Regions from separate parts of the Streptomyces sp. NPDC001156 genome, predicted to be linked through region 2. Evidence: riboswitches for the same ligand, from Rfam matches in the RefSeq annotation. Region 2 holds a riboswitch; each other region holds the start of a gene.

Region 1 (8,136 bases), on a different contig from region 2:
GCTCCGACTTCAGGTACTCACCGGCACGCCCCGCACGCGCCGAGTCCACCGTCGTACCCGGCCGGTACTTGCCGGTCAGGAATCCGGCCGCGAGGGAGTAGTACGGGACGGCCGCGAGACCGGCGCGGGAGGCGACGCCCTCCAGCGTGCCCTCGTATGTGTCGCGCGAGACCAGGTTGTAGTGCGGCTGCAGCGCCACGTACCGCGCGAGGTTCTCGCGGTCGGACAGGTCGAGGGACTCCTGGAGGCGTTCGGGGGAGATGTTCGAGGCGGCGATGGCACGCACCTTGCCCGCCTTCACCAGCTCGTCCAGTGCGCCGATGATCTCCTCCACGGGCACCTCGGGCTGGTCGAAGTGCGTGTAGTAGAGGTCGATGTAGTCGGTGTCCAGACGGCGCAGGGACGCGTCGGCCGCCGCCCTGATGTTGGCGGCGCGCAGGCCCTGGTACTCCGGGTGCTGGCTGACCTTGGTGGCGATGACGACGTCCGAGCGGTTGCCGCGCGCCTTGACCCACTTGCCGATGATGGTCTCCGACTCGCCGCCCTTGTTGCCCGGGGCGAAGGCCGAGTAGGAGTCAGCGGTGTCGACGAAGTTGCCGCCCGCCGCCGCATAGGCGTCGAGCACCGCGAAGGACTGGGCCTCGTCCGCGGTCCAGCCGAAGACGTTGCCGCCGAGAGAGAGCGGAAAGACCTCGAGGTCGGAGGAACCGAGCTTGCGAAGAGAAGTCATGCTCAATCCCAACGCCCGTACCGGACGGGCGCCTTCCGGAACCGCCGCAAAATTCGCGTAAACAACCGGATCGACGTATTCCGACTCGAGACGACGACCACGACCGGCAGTCCTGACGTGGGGGGGTTACGTCAGGACTGCCGGAGCCGGGGAGGGAGGCCGCGGAGGGCCCGCCCGAACCGTCAGGGGTTGAGACCCCTGCTCTGCAGCCATGCCATCGGGTCGATCGCGTCACCGCCGCCCGGGTGGACCTCCAGATGCAGGTGCGGCCCGGTCACGTTGCCCGTCGCGCCCACGCGGCCGATGACATCGCCCGTGGCCACCTTCTGGCCGACGCTGACGCTGATCGACGACTGGTGGCAGAACCACAGCTGCGTGCCGTCGTCGAGGGTCAGGATCGTGCGGTAGCCGTACGATCCGGCCCAGCCGGCCTCCGTGATGGTGCCGCTGTGGATCGCCTTGATGAGCGTGCCCGTGGGAGCGGCGAAGTCGAGGCCCGTGTGGTACCCGGAGGACCACATGGCGCCGGCGTCACCGAAGCGGGAGGTGAGGGTGTAGGAGGAGGTCGGCAGCGTGAACTGCTTGGCCAGTTCCGCCAGCCGTTCCGCCTCGGCCTTCTTCTTGGCCTCTTCCGCGGCCTTCTGCTTGTCCGCGGCGGCCTTCGCAGCCGCGTCCTCCTGCGCCTTCTTGGCCGCGGCGGCGGCCTTCTGCGCGGCGGCGTCCTCGGCGGCCCGGGCGGCCTCGACGGCGATCCGGTCCTGCTGGGCCTCGGCCTGCTGGATGATCCGGGTGCGCAGCGCCTCACCCGCGTCCTTGGTGCCCGCGGCGGCGTCGGCGGTGGAGACGCCCGCGGTGCTCAGAGGGGTGGCGGAGCCCTTGGGGGCGGCGGTGTCCTGGCCGATGAGGGCCTTGGCCGATTCGGTGACCGAGGAGAGGTCCGGCATGGATATGGACACCGGCGGCTTGCCGGTCTGCGCGGTGGCCATGCCGCCCGCGCCGACTGCGGCCATCACACCGACGCCCAAAACGGTGGAGCTGCGTGCGAGCCCTCCTCCGCGCTGCTTGCCGACGCGGTGCCGGCCGCGGACGGGACGGAGGGACTCCTCAGTGGGGTTCCACTCCTCCCAGGGGCCTTCCTCGGCGCCGGGTGCGTACCCGAACGTCTGAGTGGCGTTGGGAGCGGACGAGGTGCTCTGGGCAGGCGGGTTGGACGCCACGTGGGCGCACTCCTTTCCTTCCGTCTCGCCTACCGGGTTAGCTGACGGGTTCGGAGAGGAAGGTCTCCTACGCGCGTATACCGGCCGTGCTTCCGCGGCGGTATCCGCCCGATTCACCCCAAGTTGGTGGTTCCCCGGTTCCCTTGCGGGATTCGGCATGCGCACGGAGCCGCCTCTTGTGACGGCTGGGACGACCGCGCTGCGTTATCGAACGTTAATAGACGCGGAGCCCGGATTCCAAGCTGTTGAACAGATCCTTGACGTACTTGGCCAGGACTTTCATGCCATGACCGACCCAAAACGGGCGAGTTGGCTACGCCTCATGCACCTCACAAGTGTTGACGGTGTATCAGTTGTTATGCGCAGGGGCACCGCTCGACCACCGAGCGTCACCCATCAAGGGCGCTCGGGCCGGCGCACGGCCAGCAGGGCCATGTCGTCGGTGGCGCGGCAGCCGGTGTGGCGGGCGACCTCCTCGGTGACCGCGGCCAGCAGTGCGCCGGGACCGGGGAAGACGCGGCCGGCGAGCCGGGCGGCGGGATCATAGAACTCGCCGTGCGCGTCCCGTGCCTCCGAGACGCCGTCGGTGTAGAGGAGCAGCGTCGCCCCGGGCGGGAACTCCCACTCCTCACTACGGTCGGGCCAGACCCCGAGGTCTCCCATGCCGAGGGGTAGCGCCGGCTCACGGGCCTCCAGTAGCCGCAGCGTGCCGTCCGGGAGCAGGAGGAGGGGCGCGGGGTGGCCGCGGTTGACGATCCGGACGACCCCGCCGCCGTGCGGGATCTCGGCGAGGACCGCGGTGGTGAACCCCTCGCACGCGTCGAGTCCGTCTCGCCGAGTGCCCTCGCGCGACAGTGCCCGCTCCAGACGCTGGGCGACCGCCTCCGGGGTCGACTCCTGTTCGGCGGCCTCCCTGAAGGCGCCGATGACCACGGCGACCGCGGCCACGGCTCCCATGCCCTTGCCCCGCACGTCGCCGACCACGAGCCGTACCCCGTGCGGGGAGTCCTGCACGGCGTACAGGTCGCCGCCGATGAAGGCCCCGGCCTGCGCGGCCTCGTACCGGGCCGCGACGTCCAGCCCGCCGATCCGTGGGGCCGGCTCGGGCAGCACGGCACGCTGGACGGCCTCGGCGATCCCCCGGGCGGAGGCGAGGCGTTCGTTCTTGCGCCGGACGAGCAGGTTGATGAGGACGGCCAGGACGGCGACGGTCACGACGGTGCCCATCTCGGTGACCGCGTCGGCCCTCCCGGGAAGGCCGAGCCTGAGGTGGACGGCGAGGACGGCGAGCACCGCCGCCACACCGGTGAGCACCGTGCCGCGCAGCGAGTAGAGCGGCGCGGCGACGAGCGGCGCGGCGGTGAACAACGGGCCGGCCGTGACATCCGACGGGCCGAGGAAGTCGTAGCCGGTCCCGATGGCGATGAGCAGGGCGGGCAGGGCGCTCAGGAACGCCCGCGCGCAGAAGAAACGACGGTTCTCGCGCTCGACTCGACGCGGTGACGGGGTGTCCCCGGCACCGGCGGCCGGCACGGGTTCACCGGACGGTCGGCCGCCGGGCTGGTCGTGGTCGTCGTACGACTCCTCGAGCCACAGCGGGCCTGCTTGCTGCACCACGCGTCCAGGCTTCACGGAAGGGGAGCGGAGGGCGACCGCTGTGGGCCGGCCGGGGTATGGACCGGGAGCGAACCGGTGGACGCGCCGGGCGGAGGAAACACCGAGGGCCGGAGCCCTTTCGGACTCCGGCCCTCGGCCATCAGTAGCGGGGACAGGATTTGAACCTGCGACCTCTGGGTTATGAGCCCAGCGAGCTACCGAGCTGCTCCACCCCGCGTCGGTGATACCAGTGTAAGCCATACGCGCGACGTGAAGCGCACGGGTTTACGCCCACGCGCTTCACCAGCTCATTCCGGCCCGTCCACGCAGTCGTGGCGGGCGTCTCAGGGGCGGGTCGAGGGGGACAGCAGATGCGCGTTCGGGGCCTTCGCCAGGTCCTCGTACTGCGGCAGGAGCACCACGTCCGCCCCGGCCTCCGTCAGCACGGCGTTCCCGTCGGCCGCCTGCACGAACGTGTCCGGCTCGCGCCAGGCGGTGACCACGCGCCGCACCCCGGCGTCCAGGATCAGCCGGGCGCACGGCGCGGGCCGGGAGGCGCGGCGGGCGCACGGTTCCAGGCTGCTGTACACCGTGGCGCCCGCGAGCCGCGGATCGGCGGGGTCCAGCTTCGCCAGGGCCGACTCCTCGGCGTGGACCACGGGGTCGCCGCCCTCGCGAGAGTGCCCACGCGCCAGCTCCGTACCGTCGGCCGCGACGACCACCGCCCCCACGCTGAAGGCCGTGCGGGACGGTGGGCACTGCGCGGCGAGCTCGCAGGCCGTCTCGAGCCAGCGCCGGTCCGCGGCGGAGGCGAGCGCGCCGGCGCCGGGCGCCGTGGGCACGTACCGCAGCAGCACGACGTCCCCGACCGGCCGCGTCTCCACCAGCCGCATCCGCCCCGGCGGGTAGGCGCCCGGCCCGAACATCCGCGGTGCGCCCGGTTCGCCCACGAACAGCGGAGCGACGACGAGCTGCAACTCATCCGCGAGACCCTGCCGGAGCAGCTGGGTGTGCACGCGCCCGCCGCCTTCGACCATCAGCCGCCGTACGCCCTTGACGTCCCCGAGGTGGGCGAGGACCGCGCGCCAGTTCACGTCCGGACCCAGAGCGACCACCTCCACGTCCGCCGGCAGCGATCCACGCAGCCGCTCGGCGCCCGAGTCCGTCGTGTAGACGGCCTTCTCGCCGCCCGTGTGCCAGAAGAGGGCATCCGGGTCCAGGGCGCCGGACGCGCTCACCGTGACCTTCAGCGGGTACTCCGGCAGCCCTGCGGCGACCCGGGCCGCGCGCCGTTCGTCGGAGTAGACCAGCAGCCGCGGGTTGTCCGTGCGCAGCGTGCCCGCGCCGACGAGTATCGCGTCGCTGGCCGCCCGCACCTCGTCGACCCGGTCGAAGTCCTCCGGTCCGGACAGCAGGAGCCGCTGGGGGCCGGTGTCGTCCAGGAAGCCGTCAAGGGAGACGGCCGCGGACAACAGGACGTAGGGGTGGGCCATGGACTGCGCTCCGGTGGTCGGGATCCGGTGGTTCCGGGTCGAGGGTCGAGGTCCGGCGGGACCGGGGTCGGGATGTGTGGTTCAACTTTTAAACAATAACTACACTGGCGGCATGACGACCCGCTGGCTCACCCCCGAGGAGATGCGCGCCTGGCGTGCGTACCTCGCCGCGTCGTGGCTCCTGGAGGACACGATCGACCGGCAACTCCAACAGGAGGCCGGCATGCCGCACCTGTACTACTCCGTCCTGGCCAACCTCTCCGACGCACCCGGCCACCAGATGCGGATGACCGACCTCGCCGAGACGCTGAAGATCACACGCAGCCGGCTGACCTACGCGGTCACCCGCCTCGAGAAGGACGGCTCGGTCCGCAGGGAGGGTTGCCCCACGGACAAGCGCGGCAGCACCGCGGTCCTGACGGACGCCGGCATGGCTCTCCTGGAGCGTACGGCGCCGGGCCACGTCGAGACGGTACGGGCAGCCGTGTTCGACCAGCTCACGCCCGAGCAGGTGGCACAGCTGGAGGCGATCTGCACCCGGATCACCGACACGCTCCAGGGCGACGACGAGCAGTCGCCGTGCGGCGGAGTGCCCTGGCGCCGGCGTTCGTCCACGGCGTGAAGCCCGGCCACTCGCCGAGGCGGTGAATCACCGGTCCGAAGGCCCACGGGCCTGGAGTCACGGATCCGAGCAGGTCTGGAGCATGGCCGGCCTCGCAGGCCCGAAACAGGTTGCTTGAATTTTGAAGCACGACTAGAGTCTGCCGACGAGGTTGTGCTTCAAATCTGAAGCATGCGGTGCACTCTCCGCACCCGACCCGCAGGACCGGAGAAGGACGACAGACATGCGCGAGCTTGGCGAAGGCACCGTCCCCAGCGACAGCAGCAACCCGACCGACGTCCCCGCCGCCACGGTGCGCACCCGCGTGACGGTCCCGCTGCGCTTCGGCGACGGTTACACGGTCACCGCCGACCTCGTCACCTTCCACGGCCTCGTCGACGGCCTGGAACACGTGGCCGTGATCCTCGGCAAGCCCCCGGCCGACCGTCCCCCGCTGGTGCGGCTGCACTCCGAGTGCCTGACCGGCGACGTCTTCGGCTCGGCGCGCTGCGACTGCGGCCCCCAGCTGCGCGAGGCCGTGGAGCGCATCGCCGACCAGGGCGGCATCCTGCTCTACCTCCGCCAGGAGGGCCGCGGCATCGGCCTGTACAACAAGCTCGACGCCTACGCCCTCCAGGACCAGGGCCTGGACACCTACGAGGCCAACGCCGCGCTCGGTCTGCCGGAGGACGCCCGCGACTACACGGCCGCCGCGCAGATGCTCCGCGCCCTCGGCGTCGACGCCCTGGACCTGCTCTCCAACAACCCCGACAAGGCGGCCCAGCTGCGCTCCCACGGCCTCACGGTCACCCACCACGTCCCGACGGGTGTCTTCACCACGGCGCACAACGTCCGCTACCTCCGCGCGAAGGTGGTGCACACCCAGCACACCCTGCCCCTCACGGAGCTGACCGCGGGCTGACGCCAGCGCCATGAGCCCGCGTCGGGGTCGATACGCCCACCGGGTGGGCCGAGTTCATGCACGTGCCGTCGAACGAGTCGAACAGGCTCGTGCGGGCCGCGTACGGCAGGGAGCCCGACGGCCGTCCGCCGTGCATGAGCGCCCGCGCCCAGCCGGGCAGCCCGAGACTCCGACAACGGCCGAGCCCCCAGCTCTGAATGTCTCTGAGCTGGGGGCTCTTGGGTAGGCCCTGTGGGACTCGAACCCACAACCAATGGATTAAAAGTCCACTGCTCTGCCAATTGAGCTAAGGGCCCACGCGATGTTGCCTCCCTGAGCATAGCCGGAAGAGGCCGGGACTCCGATCGGGTATCGGTGACCCGGCCACACCGGCGGCCGAGACCCTGCGGATGGCCCCGCCCGTCCGCCGCGTCCCTAGGGGTCCACCACCTCCACCGTTCCAGCCCTCGCCGCCTCCCGCGCGCGTGTGCGCTCGTGGTGCGGATTCAGGAACCAGTGCCGGGCCGACGCCAGCCACCAGGTCGCCGCGAAACCGAGCACCACCAGGACAGCCACCGGTGCGTAGTTGAAGGTCTCCCAGGTGACCGGGGAGACCTGCGGGAGCATGAAGAGAACCGTGATCACCCCGACCCACACCACCGAGATCACCCCGATCACCTGCGACCAGCGGCCCAGGTGCCACGGCCCGCGTTCGAACGCCTCGCCCTTGCGCACCCGCAGCAGGGTCGGGACGACGTAGGCGACGTACAGTCCGATCACGGCGATCGAGGTGACCGCCGCGTAGGCCGTGTAGTTGATCAGGTACGGCAGGCCGAGGGCCAGGGCACCCAGCGCGGCGAGCCACACGGCGGCCACAGGGGTGCGGGTGCGCGGGCTGACCGTGTGCCACACATGCGAGAACGGCAGCGCGCCGTCGCGCGAAAAGGCGTAGATCATACGGCTGTTGGCCGTCACCGACGCCATGCCGCAAAACAGCTGGGCCCCGACCACCACGAGGAGCAGCAGCTTGCCGGCGGTCGCGCCGAGAGCGTCCAGCAGGATCTGCGCGGGCGGCGCGCCGGTCGGTGAGGCGAGCTCCTTGTCGTACGACTGGATGGCGAAGGTGAAGCCGAGCAGCAGCACGAAGCCGGCGATCCAGGAGGTCCAGATGGACCGGACGATGCCCCTCGGACCCGCCGTCGACGCGTCGTGGGTCTCCTCCGTCATATGGGCGGAGGCGTCGTAGCCGGTGAAGGTGTACTGGGCCATCAGCAGACCCAGCAGGACGACGTAGACCCCGCTGCCCCAGCCCGTGTTGTTCACGAACTTGGTGAACACGAAGGACGCCGACTGGTGGTGGTCCGGTACGAACGCCAGGGCACCGACGATCACCGCGACGCCCAGCACGTGCCACCACACGCTGACGTTGTTGAGGAAGGCGACGATGCGCACGCCGAACGTGTTCAGCAGGCCGTGCAGGAACAGGATGGCCGCGAAGAGCAGAACCGTGCGGCCTGGGGTGATCTCGAAGCCGAACTGGAGATTGAGGTAGGCGCCGAGGAAGGACGCGGCCCCGAAGTCGATGCCCGCCGTCACCG
Region 2 (4,872 bases):
ACGCCGTGGGGGTGATCGGCGAAACGCGACCGTGAGTCGGCGAAACGGCCGTGCCTCGCGCGCCGTACGGGTGATGCCTACGAGCTCGCACGAACAGAGTGGGGGAGGAATTGCTACGGAAGTGACTCGGAAAGCGGTTCGAAATTGGCCGATTTGCTACCGAGTCGCAGAAACGTGATCACCTCAGTTCGGTCAGGAACTCCTTCCAGGCGCCGGGGCCGAAGACCAGGGCGGGTCCGCTCACGTTCTTTGAGTCGCGCACGGCCACCAGGCCGGACCAGCGTCCGGGGCCGGGCAGAGCGGTCTCGACGCAGTTGTTCATTCCCGTGCTGCGACTGCTGCGCAGCCACCGCACTCCGTGCAGCAAGGTGCTGGAAGGGATGTGTCGAGGCAGTGCTGACATGGTGACTCCTTATGCGTCGCCGGCCAACGCGGCGATGTAATCCAACGTGTCCTCGGGGGAAAGGGCGTGGATCCGAAGGGAGTTGAAGGCCTCGCTGTAGGCCTGGAGGTCTTCTTTCCGCTCCAGGTAGAGGCTACTCGTCAAGTGGTCGAGAACAACTACATCCAGATCAGATCTGCTCGGAAATGAGAAGATAACGAAAGGTCCGGTAATGCCGATATGCGCCCCGGCGGCGAACGGCAGGACCTGGAGCCGGACCTGGGGCAGTTTGGCCGCGTCCAGGAGCCGTTGCAGCTGGCGCGCCATGACCTTCGGACCCCCCACCTCTCGGTGCAGCACCGCCTCGTCCAGAACCGCCCACAGGCTCAGCGGCGGATCGGCGCGCAGCACGTCCTGCCGGGCCAGCCGCACCTCCACCAGGGCGTCCAGCTTGTCGTCCTCCAGACCGTCGACGGCGGCCCGGGTCACGGCCCGGGCGTACTCGGGCGTCTGGAGCAGCCCCGGCACCACGGAGGTCTCCAGCGTGCGTATCCCGCTCGCCTGTGACTCCAGGCTGATGAAATCGCGGTAGGTCGGCGGCAGCACCCCGCGGTAGGCGTTCCACCAGTTCTGCCGCCCGCCGCCGTCCTCCGAGCCCGCGAGCATGAGCAGCAGCTCCCGCAGCTCGGGCTCCTCGACGCCGTACGCGTCCAGCAGCCGGCCCACGTCGGCCGGTTTGACCCCGCTGGCACCCGTCTCGATCCGGCTCACCTTGGACTGGTGCCAGCCGACCAGGGCGGCTGCCTCGCCGCTCGTGAGCCTCGTCCGGGCGCGCAGGGCGCGCAATTCGGCGCCGAGTTTGCGGCGGCGCACCGCTGGTCCGTACTGCATGGCCGACTCCCTCCGCATGGCGCGCGGTTTTCACGGCGACGGTAGAGGATGAGCCCCGGGGTCGCCCAAATACGATCGGTCGTCGGAGAGTTCACCGCTTTGGGCGACAGATATATGCATATCTCGGGGGATCGCGCCCGACGGAGGCCAGGTGATGGCAGGCTGGCGAGCAGCACCCAGTCCGGAACCGTTACTCGAACCAACCGCTCGTGTCGGACTCCGGTCCCGTGGGAAAGGGACGACCGTCGCCATGGCAGATCATCAGGAAGCATCCGTCACTCTGCCGAGCGATCCCGCCTCGGTCTCCGCCGCCCGGAAATATGTCTCCGACATTCTCATCGAATGGGGGCTGCCGGGCGACGCCGAAGTCGCCGACACCGTACGGCTGATCGTGTCCGAACTCGCCACGAACGCCATCCAGCACACCCTGGGGCAGTCACCCACGTTCACGGTGGACGTCGTCCTCGACCGGGACGAGTTATTACGCATCGGCGTCACCGACAGCCACCCGCGTTTCCCCAAACGCCTGCCCGCGGCCGTGCAACAGGACAACGGCCGCGGAATGGTGATCATCCGCTGGCTCGCCGCGGAGTACGGCGGCAAGCTGAGCGTGCGGCCCACCCGCGAGGGGGGCAAGACGGTCGCGATCGAACTGCCGTGGGCCGCACCCGTGGAGCCGGTCGCGGCGGGCGGCCAGCAGGGCTCCTGAGACCCGGCCGGCGCACTCGGCGCCGTGCCGTGTCGTCGCCCCGTGCGGACCGGCGGCCGCACGTCAGCGGGAGGGCCCGGGGGTGTCCCGGCCGTCCGCCTGGTCCGTCGTCTGGTGATCGGTGATCGCCCGCTGGACCATCCGCGGCATGACACGCCACAGGCCGACGTAGACCAGGAAGGTGCTCGCACTGGCGGCGATACCGGCGATGCGCCCCATGGCCACGTCCACCACCAGCAGCACCGACCCGGTGAACGCCAGCGTCAGTACCACAAGCCCGAGCGCGGCCAGGCGGGACGAGATCCGCACCACGGAGGGCTTCACGCGCTGCTGGAAGAGGGTGCGGTGCAGCGCCGCGGGCGAGGTGAACAGGGCCGCGGCCAGCACGGCCAGCAGGAGCGTGGTGACGTACGTGATGCGCTGGACCGTGTCGAGGGACGGGAAGCGCGAGGTGAAGGCGAGGGTCAGCAAGAACGCGAAGAGGATCTGCACCCCGGTCTGGGTGACCCGCAGCTCCTGAAGCAACTCGGAGAAGTTGCGGTCGGCGCGCTCCAGGGGTGTCTCGTTCCGATCCTGGTGAGGTGGTGGGTCGGCCATGGTGAACAAGTAACCGATTCGACCCGGCTCACGCCCCTGCGGGGCGGCGGCGCGCCGTGCCGCCACCCCGCAGGTCGAATCAGCTGACCCGTCCGTACCACACGCTCTTCGTCCAGATCTTCTGGAGCCTCACTACGTCCCCGGTCTTCGGGGAGTGCCAGATCCTTCCCTTCCCGGCGTAGATGCCGACGTGGTAGACGCTGCGGCCCCAGTGGAAGAACACCAGGTCTCCCGCCCTGCGGTGCGACGCGGAGATGTGGCGCGTCTTGTTGTACTGCGCCGCGGCGGTGCGGGGCAGTTTCTTGCCCGCCTTCTTGAACGCGTACACCGTGAGCCCCGAGCAGTCGAAGCGGCGCGGGCCGGTGGCACCGTACTGGTACGGTGATCCCTTCTTGGACGCCGCGATCTGCAGCGCCTTGGTAGCCGGAGCCGCGGCGGCGGCGTCGGTGGCGAGGCCGGGGGCCACGATGCTGCCGCCGACGGCGGCGAGAGTGAGAGCCGAGGCCGTGCCGGCCCGGGTCAGCAGCGACGGGACACGATTGAGCGCAGTCATGCGCAACCCTTCGTCAGCCGCCTGTGAAGGATGACCTGTCGGATTCGGGCTGGCGAAGTAGCCCGGCCGCTCACGCGGCTTCACCCCAAGGACCGCCCGGATCTCTCCGGCGGCCCGCCTTGCTGGGTCCTCCACTCCTGCCGATCCATTTCTGTCGACCCGTCATCCGGGCGGCGGCAGGATTCGGCGTCCGCCCGGACCGCCCCGCCGTGGTGGCGGGGGCTTGTCGTCAGCAAGGGATCTTCACTCACGAGTGTCCAAAAAACACAATGGAACCGGTGGTTTGTGGCATTACTCACCACTCACCCGTTCGGCTGGACAGCCCTTTGTTCGGGCCGCGTTGAGGGGTGGGACGAGGCCCGGACCTGCGGTGGAACACCTCATCCCGGCCCAAGGGGAAGCGTTTTGCGCATGCCTCGCGGGCCCTTGGGATCATGGACGTCTACTCCGAGTGTGGGTAACCCGTTCGGTGCGTTTGAGCCGCGGTAAAGGGGTAGAGGTCGCCGCCCGATGTGCGGTGCGCGGCAGCCGTCCAGCCAACTTCCCAGCTCCTACGCGCCGATCACTACCCGTCAGCCGACCGTCCTGCGCGACGCAGGAGGACGGAGGAGCCGTCGCTCAGGCCGGCTCCGCACCCGCACCGATCCATCAGGTCAGTCGTCCGGTCCGGGAGGCACCGTGACGCGGGCCGCGCGGCGTTCGCCGTCCAGGACGCGCAGGGCCCGGGCGAGCGTGCGGCCGTGCAGTTCGCTCTCACCGCGCTGGTGCATCAGCGCCAGGGCCTCGCGCAGGGCCACCGCCTTGCCGACCAGGGCCTGGGCGGCGCGCAGTGAGCCGTAGGTGTCCCCGGAGTGCGCGGGGTTGATGCGGCCGACGAGGTCGACCACGTCGAGGTAACGGTCGATCAGTTCGGCTTCCGCACGGGTCAGCGGGGGCAGCGGAGGCAGTTCGGGCGGCAGCATCGACGGCTCACCTCGCGCCGGGCGCGGTGCGTGATGCCTTGCGGCTCGGGATGATGCGATCGACCAGCCCGTACTCCACCGCAGCCGGGGCGTCGAGGATCTTGTCCCGCTCGATGTCGGCTGCGATCCGCTCGGGACTCTGCCCGGTGTGCCGCGCGAGCATCTCCTGCAGCCGCCTGCGCGTGCGGATGAGTTCCTCGGCCTGGATGGCCAGATCGGTGGCCTGTCCCTGGATGGGCTCGGGCAGGGACGGCTGGTGGATCAATACGCGTGCGCCGGGCAGCGCGAACCGCTTGCCCGGCGTGCCCGCGGCGAGCAGAACGGCCGCGGCGGACGCCGCCTGGCCGAGGCAGATCGTCTCCACATCGCAGCCGACGTACTGGATCGTGTCGTAGACGGCCGTCATCGCGCTGAACGAGCCGCCGGGGGAGTTGATGTACAGCGAGATGTCCCGGTCCGGAGCCAGGTACTCGAGGTGCATGAACTGCGCCATCACGTCATTGGCCGAGGTGTCGTCGATGGGCGTTCCCAGAAAGATGATCCGCTCGTCCAGCAGCTTGGAGTACGGGTCGAGGGTCCGCTGCTCGTAGCCGGTGCGTTCGGTGAACTCCGGCAGGACATAGCGGGCGGACGGTCGGTTCATGGCACACGCCTCCTCGAAATCGGCTTCCGTACAAAATGTACAGGACGTACGCTGTGTCTGGAGGTGAGCATGCTGAGAGCGAAAAAACGAGGGGACCAGTGGCGGATCTTTCGTTCGAAGAGGTCCGCCAGGCCC
Region 3 (8,136 bases), on a different contig from region 2:
TCGTAGGCCCAGACGTTGTCGCCGTTGCGGATGACGCTGTACTCGGCGGCCTTCTCGATCAGGGAGAGCTTCTGCTTGTCCTGGCCGTCGGCGGCGACCCGCACGGTGTGCGTGCCGGAAGCCAGTTCCAGCAGCTTGGCGGACGGGTCGGCGGCCGATGCGTCCTTGCCCGCCGCATCGCCGGAGAGCGCACCCGAGGTCAGGCCGCTCTCCACACCGCCGAGGTTCGGCAGGCCCAGGTCCGTGCTGATCTTCACCGTGCCGGACATCTGCTGGACGTCCGACTTGGCGATCTTCTCGATGAGTTGCTGCGCGCTGATCTTCGGCAGGTCGGGGTCGCCGGATCCTGCGAACGCCGGGACGAGCCCGATGGTCGCCGCGGCCAGTCCCACCACCGTCACCGGGACGACGTACCGCGCGGCCGTGCGCCGCCCGTCGCGTACGTCCTCGACCTCCTCGGCGGGTGTGCTGTCGTCGGATTCGTACGGTGCCATGTGTGCCTTACCTCCGTCGTCGGCGGCGGCATGCCGTCCGTGCACTCTCCCCGGCTCTGGTCTCGCTCTCGCCGGAGGGTGCGCCCACCCCTGTGCCGCCCATTCTCACCCGAACTCCTGTGAGGTGGTGTCTTCCATCTGACCAAATCGGCCGGGAAGAAGCGTCAGCCCGCGGACTCAAGTCCGCGTAATCCTCGGGTATGACACGGCGGAGCGGCGCCGGCCGCGACCCGTAGGGGTCGTGGGCCGGCGCCGCCCTCAGGGACGCGTGAGCCGCCGGGTTCTCAGCGCTGCACGAAGACGTAGTCGGCCCGGTAGGGGACGCCCACGACGGTTCCAGGGGTACAGGAGCCGGTCGGCGCCACGCCGCCCACCGTGTTCAGGCGCAGGATCTCCGCGGTGTCCGCGAGCAGACCGTGGTGCCTGCCGGACCGGCCGGTCTTCAGGTCGAGCTCGGGGATGTTCCTGTCCCCGTTGAAGGTCTTGGTCAGAACCGTGCCGGTGACGGCGCTGCGGTCGGGGGCGCCCCACTGGGGCGTACCGGAGTTGGGTTTCACGAAGGAGTGCAGGATCCCGCCGCCGAGCAGGGCGGCGACATCGCGCTGGGCGAAGGTGTAGCCGCCGCCTGCGGCCGGCTTGCACTCGTAGATCTGCTTGCCCTTGACCACCGAGGCCTGGAAGTTGTCCAGCGCTTGGCGGAAGTCGAAGGCGGTGGTGACGTTGTGGAGCCGGCCTCGGACGGCTCCACCCGGGAATTCGGCGGTGTGCAGATTGGCGTAGAAGGCGCCTGGGTCGCTCTTGAGCCGCGACAGCAGGGCGGTGTCCGTGACCTTCACGGTTCCGACGACGGTGTGGCCCTTGACGCCCCTCTCCAGCAGCTTGCTGAAGTCGATCTTGACCCCTCCGTTGGCGCCCTTGGGCCCTGGTGGATGTGGAGCAGGGTGGGCCGGACCGTGCCGCGCCAGGTGACGGCGACGGAGACCTTGTCGGCCTTGACCCTGACGAACTCCAGGGCGGCGCCGTCCCTGTCACCCACCGCGGGGCCGCCGGCGACGGGCACCTCGTCGGCGCCGCGCAGGCTCGCGACAAGGATCGTGCCGCCGGAGCCGGTGCCGGTGAGGGTGCCGCTCTGGGTGACGACGGCCTGGTCGGCGTGCCCGGCATGGTCGGTGCCGTGCCGCGCGTGGCCGTGCCCGGCGGCGAAGGCCGGGATGATCGCGGCGGCGACCGAGGCCGCGGCGGCCACGGCGATGCCGGTGATGATCAGGCTCTTGCGGCGCTTGGTGAACGGAGCGCCTGTACGCATGTCCGGAAATCTCCCCGTACCCGAGCTGACGCCCCCTGCGTCAGCTTCTGGGCATGGATACGGACCCGATCCGAGACTGGACTCAATCCAATTATGTGACCTGTCTCACATTCCGCAGGCAGGTATGGCGGAACGGTCACGGATGTGCCATGCGTGTCACAAGAACCCGATGTGACGGGCGGTACCGACCGCCGGTACCGCCGCGCGGCGCCGACGGGTCAGCCCGCTCGGTGCACCACCGCGTCGCACATCTCCATCAGAGCCGCCTTCGCACCGCACTCCGGCAGCGGGACCAGAGCCGAGCGGGCGTCCTCCGCATAGCGGATCGTGTCGCGGCGGGCCTGCTCCAGCGCGGGATGCACCCTGAGGCGGGCGAGCGCCTCCGCATGGCGGGCGTCGTCGGTGAGGTCCGAGTCCAGGAGCTCGCACAGGGCGATGTCCTCGGCCAGCCCCAGACGCTCCGCGCGCTCACGCAGGCGCAGGACCGGCAGCGTGGCGATGCCCTCGCGCAGGTCCGTCCCGGGCGTCTTCCCGGACTCGCGCGAGTCCGAGGCGATGTCCAGCACGTCGTCGGCCAGCTGGAACGCCACGCCCAGCCGCTCGCCGTACTGCGTCAGCACGTCCACGACCGTCTCGTCGGCACCCGACATCATCGCCCCGAAGCGGCAGGCCACCGCCACCAGGGAGCTCGTCTTGCCGCCGAGCACGTCGAGGTAGTGGTCCACCGGGTCGCGGCCGTCCCGGGGGCCGGCCGTCTCCAGGATCTGGCCGGTGACCAGCCGTTCGAACGCCTCGGCCTGGATGCGCACCGCCTCGGGGCCGAGGTCGGCCAGGATGTGCGACGCCCTCGCGAACAGGAAGTCACCGGTGAGGACCGCGACCGCGTTGCCCCAGCGGGTGTTCGCGCTGTCGACCCCGCGCCGCACCTCGGCCTCGTCCATCACGTCGTCGTGGTACAGCGTGGCGAGATGGGTCAGCTCCACGACCACGGCCGAGGGCACGATGCCGGGCGCGTACGGATCACCGAACTGCGCGGCGAGCATCACGAGCAGCGGCCGGAAACGCTTGCCGCCCGCGTGCACGAGGTGCTGCGCGGCCTCCGTGATGAAGGGCACTTCGCTCTTGGTGGCGTCCAGCAACCCCTCCTCGACAGCGGCCAGTCCGGCCTGGACATCGGCCTCCAGAGCCTGGTCCCGCACGCTCAGCCCGAACGGCCCGACGACGGTCACGTGGGGTCTCCTGTCTGCTGACGTCTGCTGACGATCACACGGTCGGTCTCAAGCACGGTCACTCGGTCGATGACGCTGTCTGTCGACGTGGCTCACCGAGTTTGTCGATCTGTCGTTGCCATCACTCAAGTCAGCGTATCCGGTCACGTTTCGATCACCGCGAGCGCCCACTGTTCCAGGCCGGGCGGTATCGAATCACGAACGGTATGTTCTTGATCAGGTGATATGAACACATCTTCATCGACATACCCGGAAATAACCTCTCGCAGCCGGTGCCAGCCCCCTCACGTCCTCCCGTGTACCCCGCCGGACGCACCCCACCGGGTCGCGGGCGCCCGAACCGTACACACCGGTCGCCGTCACCCGGCCGCGCGTGAACGGGAGGTCACCGCCCCGCGACCGCGCCGCCGCCCCAGCCGGCTGCGGACATCGCCGAGGAGCCGAGGTACGCACATGCACATCCGTACGTCCTTCCCCCACGCGACGGCTCACGGTGATTTCTGGATCCCGCTCCAGGACGGCACTCGTCTGTATGCGCGCGCGTGGCGCCCGTTGACCGCCGAGCCGGTCCCGGCCCTCCTCGAGTACCTCCCCGGCCGCCTGACCGACTCCACCGCGCTCCGCGACTGGCAGCGGCACCCCTGGTACGCGGGGCACGGCTATGTCTCCGTACGGGTGGACGCGCGCGGGCACGGCAACTCGGACGGCCGGCCCGCCGACGCGTACACGGCCACCGGGCTGTCCGACGGTGTCGAGGTCGTCGAGTGGCTGGCCGCTCAACCCTGGTGCGACGGCCGTGTGGGCATGTTCGGCATCGGCCTGGGCGGCATCGCCTCGCTCAGGGTCGCGGCCCTCGCGCCCGAGCCGCTGGGGGCGGTCGTCGCGGTGTGCGCCGGGGACGAGCGCCTGGACAACGACCTGCACCACCTGGGGGGTTCCGTCCTCGCCGGGGACCTGCCCGCCCGTGCGTCGGCCCTGGTCGCCCTCGCGGCCCGTCCGCCGGACCCGGCACATGTGGGCACGGTGTGGCGGGACGTCTGGGCCGACCGCCTGGAGGCGCTCGACCCGCTCGTCGACACCTGGCCGGCCCACCCGGTGTGGGACGGCCCCTGGGGCCACGGCGGCATCCGGGAGGACCACGGTGCGCTCCGCCGGGCGGCCGTACTCGCGGTGGGCGGCCGGCACGACCCGTACCGGGACGCCGTCCTCGGGCTCGTGGAGCACCTTCCGGCCGATCGCGTACGCGGTCTGATCGGGCCCTGGTCGCACCAGTACCCGGATCACGGGCTGCCGGGTCCGGCGATCGGTTTCCTCCAGGAGACGCTGCGCTGGTGGGACCACTGGCTCAAGGGCGAGGACACGGGAGTCATGGCCGAGCCGCCGCTGCGGGTGTACATCAGCGACCCGCATCCTCCGGCGACGCACTACGACGCACTCCCGGGCCGCTGGGTCGGCGAGCCGTCCTGGCCCTCGCCGAACGTCACCCGGGTCCCGTACGCACTCCAGGGCGCGTCCGTGCCCGTCCGGTCCCCGATGCACACCGGCCTCGACTCGGGCGGCTTCGCTCCCCGTGGCGACCACGCCGATCTGCCGCCGGACCAGCGCGAGGAGGACGCGAGGTCGGTGTGTTTCGAGTTCGAACCCGCCGAGGAGACCTGGGTGCTGGGCCGTCCCCGGGTGCGGCTGCGGCTGACCTGTCCGGTGCCGGGCGGCCAAGTGGTCGCCCGTCTCTGCGATGTGGCGCCCGACGGTTCGTCGACACTGGTCACCCGTGGAGTCCTGAACCTGTGGGCGCGCCGCGGTCCTGATCGGCCCGCCCCCTGGATTCCGGGCACGACGGAGGACGTGGTCTTCGAACTGAGCGGTGTCGGCCATGCCTTCCCGCCCCGTCACCGCATCCGCCTGGCCGTCTCCTCCGCGTACTGGCCGTGGGCGTGGCCCCGGCCCGGTTCGGAGGCGGGCTTCACGCTGGACCCCGCCGGAAGCTCGCTGGAACTCCCGGTGCGGACCCGGGAGCAGGGGCCGCACATCGCCTTCGAGGAACCGGAGCAGTCCGAGCCGCTCGGCGTCAGCGATCCGGCCACGCTCGACGAACCCCGCCCGGAGCGCCTGGTGGTGCGGGACGTGGCGAAGGGCGAGTGGCTCCTGGTCGTCGACCCGCGCCGGGACGGCACGCGCGTGTATCCCGACGGCCTCGAAGTGAGCGAGGACGCGCTGGAGGCGTACACCATCGAGGACTCGGGTCCGTTGACCGCCCGCATCCGCTGCGACTGGTCGGTCCGGCTGCACCGCCCGGAGTCGGGCTGGGACGCGAGGGTGGAGACGCACGCGGAGCTCACCTGCACCGAGACGGACTTCGTCACCTCTCACGAGGTCGTCTGCAAGGACGGCTACGAGGTGGTGTTCCACCGCACATGGGAGAAGCGGATCCCCCGCGGAACGGGATAGAGGCGAGGCATCCGATCGCCACCTCAAGCCCTTATGGGGCAATATGCCCGATTGGCCGGAATGCCGGGCGGGAGAGGTGCGCGCATCCGCCTGTCCGAATTGCCACATTAGCCCCTTAGTTGCCAATCGCGCCTCACGTAAGGGCGAAGTGAATTGAGTCACGCACCCGTCGGAGGGGGGCTTTCGGGCGGGTCACCCAATCACCCTTTGCGTATGCCAAGTTGAGCATCTCTCGACAAAGAGGATCACACCCCTTATTCCCCGATGTCATGGTCAATCGGGTCGGAGCATGACATCCAGGCTTGTTCCCGACATGTGCTCTCGCATACCTTCCCTTCGACCCGAGCGGGCCGCCGAATCCTGCCGCCGCTCGAGAAGCCATCGACCCACCACGGCAGGAGCGGGGGACCCAGGTAAGTCGCCGGGCCGGACACTGTGCCGGAGCGGCTTGGGGTGAAGCCGTGCCTCGACACCGAGGACACGGCCGGGCACCTCCCCGCCCGAACCCGACAGCTCACCTCGCAGGCGCCGGAGAGGAATGCCACATGTCCGCTTTCGCCCTGCCCGCACGTCGCCAGGACCGCAACTCCAAGGCCACCCGCATCCGCCGCGCACTCACCGCCGCGGGGACCGGAGCCGTGGTTCTCGCCCTGCCGATCATGGGTGCGACCTGCGCTTCGGCCGCCACGCCGGCCGCTCCGACGAAGGCCGCCAGCGTGACGTCCCGCGCCGGTAGCCTCGACGGCTGGATCCGCCAGTCGCTCGCGATCATGGCCCAGAAGGGAATCCCCGGCTCGTACAACGGCATCTACCGCAACGTGATGCGCGAGTCCTCGGGCAACCCGAAGGCCATCAACCTCTGGGACTCCAACGCCCGCAAGGGCATCCCGTCCAAGGGGCTCCTCCAGATCATCGACCCGACCTTCCGGACGTACCACGTGTCGGGCACGCCCTTCGACCCCTACGACCCGGTCGCGAACATCACGGCCGCGTGCAACTACGCCGCCCACCGGTACGGCTCGATCGACAACGTCAACAGCGCCTACTGAGGTCCGCGGGCCGTCAGCGCCTGACCGGCAGCCGCCGGCCGGGGGCTGGCGGCCGGGGGCTGGCGGCCGGGAACAGCCGCTCGAGGACGACGGCGACGCCGTCGTCCTCGTTCGACGTGGTGATCTCGTCGGCGACCGCCTTGAGTTCCGGGTGGGCGTTGGCCATGGCGACGCCCTGCGCCGCCCAGTCGAACATGGGGATGTCGTTGGGCATGTCCCCGAAAGCGATGGTCCCTGACGGGCTCAGGCCCAGGAAACCGGCGGCCAGCGCGAGCCCCGTCGCCTTGGTGACGCCGCTCGGCTGCAGCTCGACGGTGCCGGGTCCCGACATGGTGACCGTAGCCAGGGAACCGACCACGCCACGGGCCACCGTCGCCAACTCGTCGTCGGACAGGGCGTGGTGGCGCAGCAGCACCTTGCTGATGGGCTCGCACCACAGGTCCTCGCGCCGCTCCACCCGCACCGCGGGCAGCGTGGGATGCGGCATTTGGTAGCCGGGCTCGATGAGCGTGAGCCCGTGCACTCCGTCCTGGTCCACGGCCGCGTACACCTGCCCCACCTCGGCCTCGATCTTGCCGAGCGCGGTTTCGGCCAACTCCCGGTCCAGGGTGACGGAGAAAAGCAGCCGCTGAGCGCCGGCGTCGTACACCTGCGCGCCCTGTCCGCACACCGCAAGCCCCCTCCCGCCGAGGTCGTCGAGCAGCGGTCGCACCCTCGGCGCCGGGCGCCCCGTCACCACCAGGTGCTGTGCACCGACCGCGGTGGCCCGTTCCAGTGCGGCCCGTGACCGGTCGGAGAGCGTGTCGTCACCACGCAGCAGCGTTCCGTCCAGGTCAGTGGCGATGAGCGAGTAAGCGAGGGGTGCGGCCATGATCAGAGAATACGGATGGAAACACCTCAGCGTTCGGGCGGTTACCGGACGGCATCCGATATCCCACGCAGCCCGGCACGCACGGATATCCTCCCTCACGTCACGGCCCCCGGGAACGGCGACCGGCGGCTCGACTCCCCCTGCCCCACGCGCCGTTGAGCTCTTCACCGGGTTCCTCCGAGGATGCGCCGGCCTTCAGGCCGGGGATGAATCGGACTCCTGCGGAGCAGGGCAGGGGTAGCCGGATCGCCGTCAGGGCGATCCGGTGTCGACCCCGCACGGCGGTGATGTCGCCCACGATGATCAAGAACTCTCAACTGTCAGTCCTCCCGGGTAGGTTCGGATGCATGACGACAGCAGCGGCCACAAAGGACGCCGGGCATGCCCGGTACACCTTCCGTGTGCGCCTGTCGAACACGGCCAGGCGCCGACTCGAAGCCGAGTGGGATCGCTGCCGGTGGATCTGGAACGAATGCGTGGCCAAGTCCAAACAGGTCCACGTGCAGGCCAGGGCAACAGGCGAGAAGCTGACGTGTGGCCCGGCTCAGCTCGACAAGATGCTGACCGAGGCCCGCAGGGGGATGCCGTGGCTGGCTGAGGGCGCGAGCGTGCCTCAGCAGCAGGTGATACGCGACTTCGCCAAGGCTCGCGCCAAGGCCCTCAAGGACATCAAGGACCGGGTTGCGGCGCACCGTCGGGCGGGGATGCCCCGGTGGAAGAAGAAGCGGCAGGCGCGGCC
Region 4 (8,136 bases), on a different contig from region 2:
GGGCGCCGTGGTGGTGAGGCTCCTCGGCGAATGGATGTGCAAGGGCACGACAGCGGGGAGCCAGACCCGTACGAGGAGGACGGGAACCGCGCCACACACGGACGGCCCAGGTCGCGTCATCGCGACGAAAAGGCGCCCGTCACGTCACCGGCGCCGTACGTGCCGCATCGGCGGCACGGCCGAACCCGCGGCACCGGCCCAGCAGGCCACCGCCACTCGGCTTTCCACAAGGGCTCACGGGGGACAGAGGCGTCCTCGGTGTGCCGACGGGAGGTCGGCCATGATGGTTACCAGGGCAGTGCAGCCCTTGCAGCCGTTGCTTCCGCTGTGCCAGCGCCTGTTCCCGAGCAGACTGGCCGGACTTTCCATAGCCCTCCTGAAGGCGACCGCCCTGGAGCTCGCGATACTCGCCGGGCATCTGCTCCTGTACCCCTCGGGGATCATCCAGGAGCGCCACGCGGAGCCACTGGCGCTCCCCCCGGACACCGCCACGCTGCCGACCAAGGCCAAACCCCCGGTGATCCTCCTCCATGGGTTCATCGACAACCGCTCGGTCTTCGTCCTGCTGCGCCGCAACCTCACCCAGCACGGACGGCAGCACATCGAGTCGCTGAACTACTCTCCGTTGACCTGCGACATCCGGACCGCCGCCCAGCTTCTCGGCCGTCACATCGAGGAGATCTGCGAGCGCACAGGACAGGATCAGGTGGACGTCGTCGGGCACAGCCTGGGCGGACTGATCGCGCGGTACTACGTGCAGCGCCTCGGTGGCGACCTCCACGTCCGCACGCTCGTCACGCTGGGTACGCCGCACTCGGGCACCCGGGTGGCGCCGCTCGCCAACGCACACCCGATCGTCCGCCAGATGCGCCCCGGTTCCGAGCTGATCCAGGAGTTGCGTGAACCGGCCCCCGGCTGCCGCACGCACTTCGTGAGCTTCTGGAGCGACCTCGATCCCCTCATGGATCCGCTGGAGACGGCCTGCGTCGACCACCCGGACCTGCTCGCGCAGAACATACGGGTCAGTGGCATCGGCCATCTCGCCCTGCCTGTGCACCCCACGGTCGCGGCCGGGATACGGCAGGCACTGGACCTCGAGCAGCCGGGAAGGGCCGCGGCCCCCACCGGCGGCCTCACGGTGGCGTAGCCCTCGGGCGCCGCCGCTGTCCACGGCGGTCGGCACGATCCGGTCCTCCCCCGGCCGGAACACAGCCCTCAACCGCGCCTGGCACAGCCGCGATACAGCTGTCGGACAACTCCCGGACACCCTCACACCCTCGAACATTCATCGAACGAAGAGCCAAAGCCTTGCCTTTAGCCGCCGAAACACGGCCGAATGCCCGTTTCCTGCCGGAGGGAAACCTGCAGAAGATTGTCGCGCCCGCATACCGCCGGGTACAGTCACCGCACTGCTCTGCCAGCCCCTGCTGTCGAGGCGAAAGAGAAGTTGGTGAACGACCGTCACCCGTCGGGGACCGCAACTCCCCCGGCTCCTGCCTCCGATGCCTCCTCGGCGCACTATGCGTCGTACGGCGGGCAGGGCGGCCAGTACGGTGACTTCACCACGTACGCCGACACCACCGCGGCCGCCTACGGCGCCGGTGGCCACGCGACCGCGAGCTTCGCGACCGACCCGCTCTTCGGTGACCTCCCGGGCGGCGGCTCGACCGGTTCCTACGACGCCACTCAGTGGTCCGCCGACGCCCACACGCGCCTCGACACCGGCACGCACCAGACGGCGCACTACGACGGGTACGCCGCCCAGCACTACGTCGCGTACGACACCGGCGCCCATGACACATCGGCCTGGGCGGCCGGCTACCAGCACCTCGCCGGAATCCCCGCGCAGGCCGCGCCCGCCGACGGCACCGGCCAGTGGGACGCCCACGCCTGGCTCGAGGGCGGCCGGCAGGCGGACCCGACCCAGCAGTGGGAATGGGGCACGCAGTCCTACGACACGGGTGCCTACGACGCCACGCAGTGGAACTCGGGCGCCACCACCGAGCATGAGGCGCACTACCAGCAGACCGAGGCGGCGGCCGCGACGGCCACCTTCGAGCACGTGGTCCCGGAGTCCTTCGACCACGAGGCGACCTCGACGTTCGACCACGCCGAGCCGTTCGACCAGCAGGCCATCGCGACCTTCGAAGCGGCCGAGTCCTTCGACGACTTCCCGTACGAGGACACAACCGCCGACGACCAGGGACCGGCGGACGACGCACCCGATGACGCCCCGTTGCTCGAAGAGCAGGAGGAGTTCGCGCCGGTCCCCGGACCGCGTGCCGCCTCCCGCGGCGCGAACCGGTCCCGGCGCCGTCCCCCCGCGAGGCGTTCCGCACTGCTGACGGTCGCCGTACCGTCGGTGTGCGTGATGGGGGTCGCCGGGATCGCCGCGGCGTCCGTCGGCACCGGCGGAGAGGACACCGGCACGACGAGCGCCTCCGCCGCCACTCCGGTGAAACCGTCCGCCGCCAACATCAAACTGGACTCGCAGCTCCAGAGCCTCTCCGCGGGCGCGAACGACTTCGCCGACCGGGCGAGCCGTACCCAGGAGCGCATCGACCTCAAGGCCCAGCAGGCGGCCGAGCTGAAGAAGGCGGCGGCGGAGGCGGCGCTCAAGGAGCGGCTGCGTCCGAAGTTCGTCCTGCCGGTCCTGCGGAAGGGGCTCAGCGCCTACTTCGGGCAGGCCGGTATCAACTGGATGTCCGTGCACACCGGTATCGACTTCCCGGTCTCGTACGGCACGACGGTGATGGCCGCGACCGACGGCACGGTCCGCACGCAGTGGAACAGCGCGTACGGCAACATGATGATCGTGACCGCGAAGGACGGTACGGAGACGTGGTACTGCCACCTCTCCAGCTACCGGGTCGCGAGCGGGACGACCGTGAAGGCCGGTGACCCGATCGCATACTCCGGCAACTCGGGCAACTCCACCGGCCCACACCTGCACTTCGAGGTGCGGCCGGGCGGGGGCGCCGCGGTAGACCCGCTGCCGTGGCTGCGCAGCCACGGGCTGGACCCGACCTGACCCGCTCCCCCGCCGGGCCCCCGCCGGTCGGCGAGGGCTCCCTCTTCGGACCCGCGGACTAGAGCTTCTCCACCGGCGCATACCGCAGCAGCAGCCGCTTCGGCTTGGTCTCCCCGAAGTCGATCGTCGCCTCCGCGTTGGCGCCCGTGCCCTTCACCCCGACGACCGTGCCCAGGCCGAACTGGTCGTGGGTGACACGGTCTCCCACCGCCAGGGAGACGACCGGCCTCTCCGTCGCACCGCCCCGCCTGGTGGCGAACCCGGACGCGCCCGCGGCCGAGGACCGCGACCGGGAGGACGACAGCGAGGCCGCCACACCCGAGAGCGGACCCGTCGGCACGGAGGCGGAGATGGCACCCTTCCGCTTCCAGTCCACGTGCTGGTCCGGGATCTCCTCCAGGAAGCGCGAGGGCGGGTTGTACGAGGGCTGGCCCCAGGCGCTGCGCATCGCCGACCGCGTGAGGTACAGCCGCTCCCGGGCACGGGTGATGCCGACGTACGCCAGGCGCCGCTCCTCCTCCAGCTCCTTGGTCTGGCCGAGCGCGCGCATGTGCGGGAAGACGCCGTCCTCCATGCCGGTCAGGAAGACCACGGGGAACTCGAGGCCCTTCGCGGTGTGCAGGGTCATCAGCGTGATGACCCCGCCGCCCTCTTCCTCGTCGGGGATCTGGTCGGAGTCGGCGACCAAGGCGACCTGCTCCAGGAAGTCGGCCAGCGTGCCGCCCGGTGCGGCGGCCCCGGCGGCGCCCTCGCCGCTCTCCTGCTCGAACTCCAGGGCCACGGCGGCGAGTTCCTGGAGGTTCTCGATGCGGGTCTCGTCCTGTGGGTCCGTCGAGGCCTGCAACTCCGCCAGATAGCCGGTGCGTTCGAGGACGGCTTCCAGGACGGTGGCCGGTCCCGCGCCGGACTCCACGATCGTCCGCAGGTCCTCCATCAGCGCGTTGAACCGCTTGACCGCGTTGGTCGAGCGGGCCGCCATGCCGTATGCCTCGTCCACCCGGCGCAGCGCCTGCGGGAAGCTGATCTTCTCCCGCTGGGCCAGGGCGTCGATCATCGCCTCGGCACGGTCGCCGATCCCCCGCTTCGGCACGTTCAGGATCCGCCGCAGCGGCACGGAGTCCTCCGGGTTCGCCAGCACCCGCAGGTACGCCAGGACGTCCCGGACCTCCTTGCGCTCGTAGAAGCGGACGCCGCCGACGACCTTGTAGGGCAGGCCGACGCGGATGAAGATCTCTTCGAAGACACGGGACTGGGCGTTCGTGCGGTAGAAGACGGCGACGTCGCCCGCCTTCGCCTCGCCCGTGTCGGTGAGGCGGTCTATCTCCTCGGCGACGAACTGGGCCTCGTCGTGCTCGGTGTCGGCGACGTAGCCGGTGATCCGCGCGCCGGCGCCCGCGTTGGTCCACAGGTTCTTCGGGCGGCGGGACTCGTTGCGCTCGATGACCGCGTTGGCGGCGCTCAGGATCGTCTGCGTGGAGCGGTAGTTCTGCTCCAGCAGGATCGTGGTGGCGTCCGGGTAGTCCTCCTCGAACTGGAGGATGTTGCGGATGGTCGCGCCGCGGAAGGCGTAGATCGACTGGTCGGCGTCACCGACGACGCACAGTTCGGCCGGCTGCAACTCGTCCTCGCCGGGGGGTACGTCCACGGGGTGCTCACGGGTGCCGACAAGCTCCCGGACGAGGGCGTACTGGGCGTGGTTGGTGTCCTGGTACTCGTCCACGAGGACGTGACGGAAGCGGCGGCGGTAGTGCTCGGCGACGTCCGGGAAGGCGCGCAGCAGGTTCACCGTCGTCATGATCAGGTCGTCGAAGTCGAGCGCGTTCGCCTCGCGGAGCCTGGACTGGTAGAGCGCGTACGCCTGGGCGAGGGTCTTCTCGAATCCGTCGGCGGCCTGCGCGGCGAAGTCCTCTTCGTCGATCAACTCGTTCTTCAGGTTGGAGATCTTCGCGCTGAAGGACTTCGGCGGGTATCGCTTGGGGTCGAGGTCCAGGTCGCGGCAGACGAGCGCCATCAGCCGCTTGCTGTCGGCCGCGTCGTAGATCGAGAAGGAGGATGTGAAGCCGAGTTTCTTGCTCTCCCGGCGCAGGATGCGGACGCACGCGCTGTGGAAGGTCATCACCCACATCGCGTTCGCGCGCGGGCCGACGAGGTGCTCGACGCGCTCCTTCATCTCGCCCGCGGCCTTGTTGGTGAAGGTGATCGCGAGGATCTGCCCAGGGTGGACGCCGCGCTCGGCCAGCAGATGGGCGATGCGGTGCGTCAGCACACGGGTCTTGCCCGAGCCGGCGCCGGCCACGATGAGCAGGGGGGAGCCGGCGTGCACAACGGCCGCGCGCTGGTTCTCGTTGAGCCCCTGGAGCAGTGCCTGGGGGTCGATGACCGGGCGGGGCGCGCCGTCCCTGTAGTACGCCTCACGGTCCGGGGGTACGTCGAAACGCCCGCCGAACAGATCGTCCGGAACCGGTTCCGGAGCGTGATCGTCCTCGGGCGGCGGGGGCTGCTCCTCAGCGGCCGGGGTGGCCTTGAGGTCCGCCAGGAAGCTGTCGTCAAAGAGGCTGCTCATCGCTCTCCGAGTCTAGGCCGCCCCACCGACAACCGGCCGCCGCCCGGGAAACACACCGACCGGCCTGGGCTCTGCGATGGATGATCTTCCGAAACCGACCACAAGGACTCCGTCACCTTCCGGGATCGATCGGTCACCAGCGGAAACGGATCGCATGGGGCCGACATGCCTGCCCAGGACCCCGCTCGAGCCCGTGCGGACAGGAAGACGACACCCCTCCGACAGCCGCGACAGGAACGAGTCAACTCATCACAGAACTGCCCATATTGACCACGGGCCGACGGATTCATGAGCCAGGTCACGAAAATGTATCGGGCATATCGAACATCAACCTTCACACAGACCACATCAGTTGGCTACCGTTCCCGGCGGGCCGTACGACCCCCACCGGCGAAGGTCGCCGGGTCGCGCGGCTTCCGCCGAGTCCGGTGCGCCCTCGTGGCAGCCGGAGCCGGGGACCCACCCGATCCTGGGGTGAATCGGCCGACCGCCTTTCGGGGCAAGGCCGTAGGGCACGCCTTCCGAACCACCCGCCCGAACCCGACAGCTAACTCGGTAGGCGGAGTACGGAAGGAGTCGCCTCCCATGGCGCCGCACCGCAAGGCCCGCCCCTCAGGCACGCGCATCGCAGGCATACGGACCCCCGCCCTCGCGACGGCGGCCCTCACCTCCGTGGCCCTGCTCTCCCAGACGGCCAACGCCGCGCCCTCCACCGATGGCAAGCCGAGCATCGAAGAGGTCGAGAAAAAGGTCGACGACCTCTACCGCCAGGCCGAGTCGGCGACCGAAAAGTACAACGCCGCCAAGGAGAAGACGGCCAGCCAACGCAAGCGCGTCGACACGCTCCTGGACGACGTCGCCAGACGCACACAGAGTCTCAACGAGGCTCGGGACAAGCTGGGTTCGTTCGCCGCCGCGCAGTACCGCACCGGGGCGGCGGCCCCCGACACGGCCACGCTCCTGCTCGCCGACTCGCCCCAGGACTACTTCGACCAGACCCAGTTGATGGGCCGGCTCACCAGTCGCCAGAAGCAGGCGGTCGACGAGTACACCACCGACCAGGCCGCGACGATGGACAAGCGGCGCGAGGCCACCCAGAGCCTGCAGACGCTCACGGAGTCGCAGCAGACCCTCAGGTCGAGCAAGACGACCATCCAGACGAAGCTCGCCGCCGCACGGAACCTGCTGTCGGATCTGACCGCCGAGGAGAAGGCGCGGCTCGCCGCGATCGAGCAGAAGAAGCAGGAAGAGGCTCAGCGCCAGGCGGAAGAGCTGGCACGGCAGCAGGCGGCGCAGCGAGAGGCCGCGCAGCGCCAGGCGGCTCAGCAGAAGGCGCAGTCGAGCACGCCGAGCACTACGACCGGTTCGACGGACACGTCCGCCACGGGCTCCTCGAACGCGACGAAGGCGGACCAGGTCCTGGCGTTCGCCCGGGCCCAGATCGGCAAGCCCTACGCGTGGGGCGCCACCGGACCGGACTCGTACGACTGCTCGGGGCTGACCCAGGCCGCTTGGAAGGCCGCCGGGGCGACGCTCCCGCGCACCACGTACGACCAGGTGAACGCCGGCACGACGGTCTCGCTCACCGACGCCCAGCCCGGTGACCTGATCTTCTTCTACGACGACATCAGCCACGTCGGCATCTACATCGGCAACGGCATGATGATCCACGCCCCGAAGCCCGGCGCATACGTCCGCGAGGAGTCGGTCTACTACGGCGGCGCTTCGATCATCCACAGCGTGGTGCGGCCCGGCTGAGGCCGGTTTCCCTTTCCGGTACGGGGCACGCGCGCGTGGGGTTGTTTTCGGCCTCCCGCGCGCGTGCCCCGTACGCATCGCGCGTGTGCGTCCCTAGCATCAGGCGCATGTCAGGCACCTCCGAGCTCCGCACCTGGTGGACACAGCGTCCGCCCGCCACCGGGGCCGCCGTGATGGCGACCGGCATCCTGTCGGTCGGGCTGCATCTGACCGGGTACGGGGTCCTCTCCCGTATCGCCCTCGCCCTGACGGCCGCCGCCTGGCTGGGGCTCGTCGTCGACGTCGGCGTACGGGTGCTGTGGGAGCGCGACCGGTGGGCTCGGCAGGCTCTCACGGCGACCGCACTCGCCCCTGTCGCGGCGACCGCCACGCTGGGCACGGGAGTGTCCATGCAGGGCGGGCAGCCGCTCGCCGAGGCGCTTCTCGCGCTGGCCTTCGCGCTGTGGGTGGGCTTGCTCCTCCCGGTCGCACTGCGCTGGGAGCGGCCTATGCCCGGGGCCGTGTTCCTCGGGTGCGTGGCCACGCAGGGGGTCGCCGTGCTCGCGGCGATGCTCGGGGCCACGGTGGGGACCGCATGGCTCGTGCACACGGCGCTGGTGCTCTTCTGGCTCGGGCTGGTGTTCTACCTGATCGGGCTGCGGTGCTTCGACCTGCGGCAGACGGCGACCGGTGCCGGAGACCACTGGATCGCGGGCGGCGCGCTCGCCATTTCCGCGCTGGCCGGGTCCCGGCTCGTGGCAGCCGGGCACAGCGGGCGCTACCTCTGGAGCAACGACGACAAGGG

The links. A riboswitch is a leader RNA that binds a small molecule or an ion and turns the genes downstream of it on or off. The one in region 2 is predicted to bind cyclic di-AMP.
Region 1: another riboswitch for cyclic di-AMP. It lies ahead of ACWDA7_RS17320 (M23 family metallopeptidase); the one in region 2 lies ahead of ACWDA7_RS24340 (NlpC/P60 family protein).
Region 3: another riboswitch for cyclic di-AMP. It lies ahead of ACWDA7_RS10950 (transglycosylase SLT domain-containing protein); the one in region 2 lies ahead of ACWDA7_RS24340 (NlpC/P60 family protein).
Region 4: another riboswitch for cyclic di-AMP. It lies ahead of ACWDA7_RS32310 (NlpC/P60 family protein); the one in region 2 lies ahead of ACWDA7_RS24340 (NlpC/P60 family protein).

The regions. Positions count from the first base shown of each region.
Region 1 covers NZ_JBSFJX010000030.1:19,390-27,525, forward strand. The annotation lists gene ACWDA7_RS17315 (aldo/keto reductase) at 1-730, opposite strand, end outside; gene ACWDA7_RS17320 (M23 family metallopeptidase) at 913-1,947, opposite strand; cyclic di-AMP (ydaO/yuaA leader) riboswitch at 1,959-2,115, opposite strand; gene ACWDA7_RS17325 (PP2C family protein-serine/threonine phosphatase) at 2,344-3,564, opposite strand; tRNA gene ACWDA7_RS17330 (tRNA-Met) at 3,708-3,781, opposite strand; gene ACWDA7_RS17335 (dihydrofolate reductase family protein) at 3,888-5,036, opposite strand; gene ACWDA7_RS17340 (MarR family winged helix-turn-helix transcriptional regulator) at 5,149-5,658, shown strand; gene ACWDA7_RS17345 (GTP cyclohydrolase II RibA) at 5,882-6,559, shown strand; tRNA gene ACWDA7_RS17350 (tRNA-Lys) at 6,783-6,855, opposite strand; gene ACWDA7_RS17355 (amino acid permease) at 6,974-8,136, opposite strand, start outside.
Region 2 covers NZ_JBSFJX010000054.1:357-5,228, forward strand. The annotation lists partial or broken gene ACWDA7_RS24315 (aminotransferase class I/II-fold pyridoxal phosphate-dependent enzyme) at 1-35, shown strand, start outside; gene ACWDA7_RS24320 (DUF397 domain-containing protein) at 179-403, opposite strand; gene ACWDA7_RS24325 (helix-turn-helix domain-containing protein) at 413-1,273, opposite strand; gene ACWDA7_RS24330 (ATP-binding protein) at 1,524-1,982, shown strand; gene ACWDA7_RS24335 (DUF6328 family protein) at 2,046-2,579, opposite strand; gene ACWDA7_RS24340 (NlpC/P60 family protein) at 2,659-3,132, opposite strand; cyclic di-AMP (ydaO/yuaA leader) riboswitch at 3,137-3,321, opposite strand; gene ACWDA7_RS24345 (hypothetical protein) at 3,786-4,094, opposite strand; gene ACWDA7_RS24350 (ATP-dependent Clp protease proteolytic subunit) at 4,102-4,737, opposite strand.
Region 3 covers NZ_JBSFJX010000015.1:64,121-72,256, reverse strand. The annotation lists gene ACWDA7_RS10975 (LolA family protein) at 1-494, opposite strand, end outside; gene ACWDA7_RS10970 (DUF3455 domain-containing protein) at 779-1,162, opposite strand; partial or broken gene ACWDA7_RS10965 (CHRD domain-containing protein) at 1,280-1,800, opposite strand; gene ACWDA7_RS10960 (polyprenyl synthetase family protein) at 2,019-3,029, opposite strand; gene ACWDA7_RS10955 (CocE/NonD family hydrolase) at 3,483-5,477, shown strand; cyclic di-AMP (ydaO/yuaA leader) riboswitch at 5,850-6,018, shown strand; gene ACWDA7_RS10950 (transglycosylase SLT domain-containing protein) at 6,038-6,526, shown strand; gene ACWDA7_RS10945 (HAD family hydrolase) at 6,540-7,397, opposite strand; gene ACWDA7_RS10940 (RNA-guided endonuclease InsQ/TnpB family protein) at 7,745-8,136, shown strand, end outside.
Region 4 covers NZ_JBSFJX010000094.1:22,593-30,728, forward strand. The annotation lists gene ACWDA7_RS32295 (esterase/lipase family protein) at 281-1,147, shown strand; gene ACWDA7_RS32300 (M23 family metallopeptidase) at 1,451-3,031, shown strand; gene pcrA (DNA helicase PcrA) at 3,090-5,594, opposite strand; cyclic di-AMP (ydaO/yuaA leader) riboswitch at 6,002-6,171, shown strand; gene ACWDA7_RS32310 (NlpC/P60 family protein) at 6,180-7,352, shown strand; gene ACWDA7_RS32315 (tellurite resistance/C4-dicarboxylate transporter family protein) at 7,460-8,136, shown strand, end outside.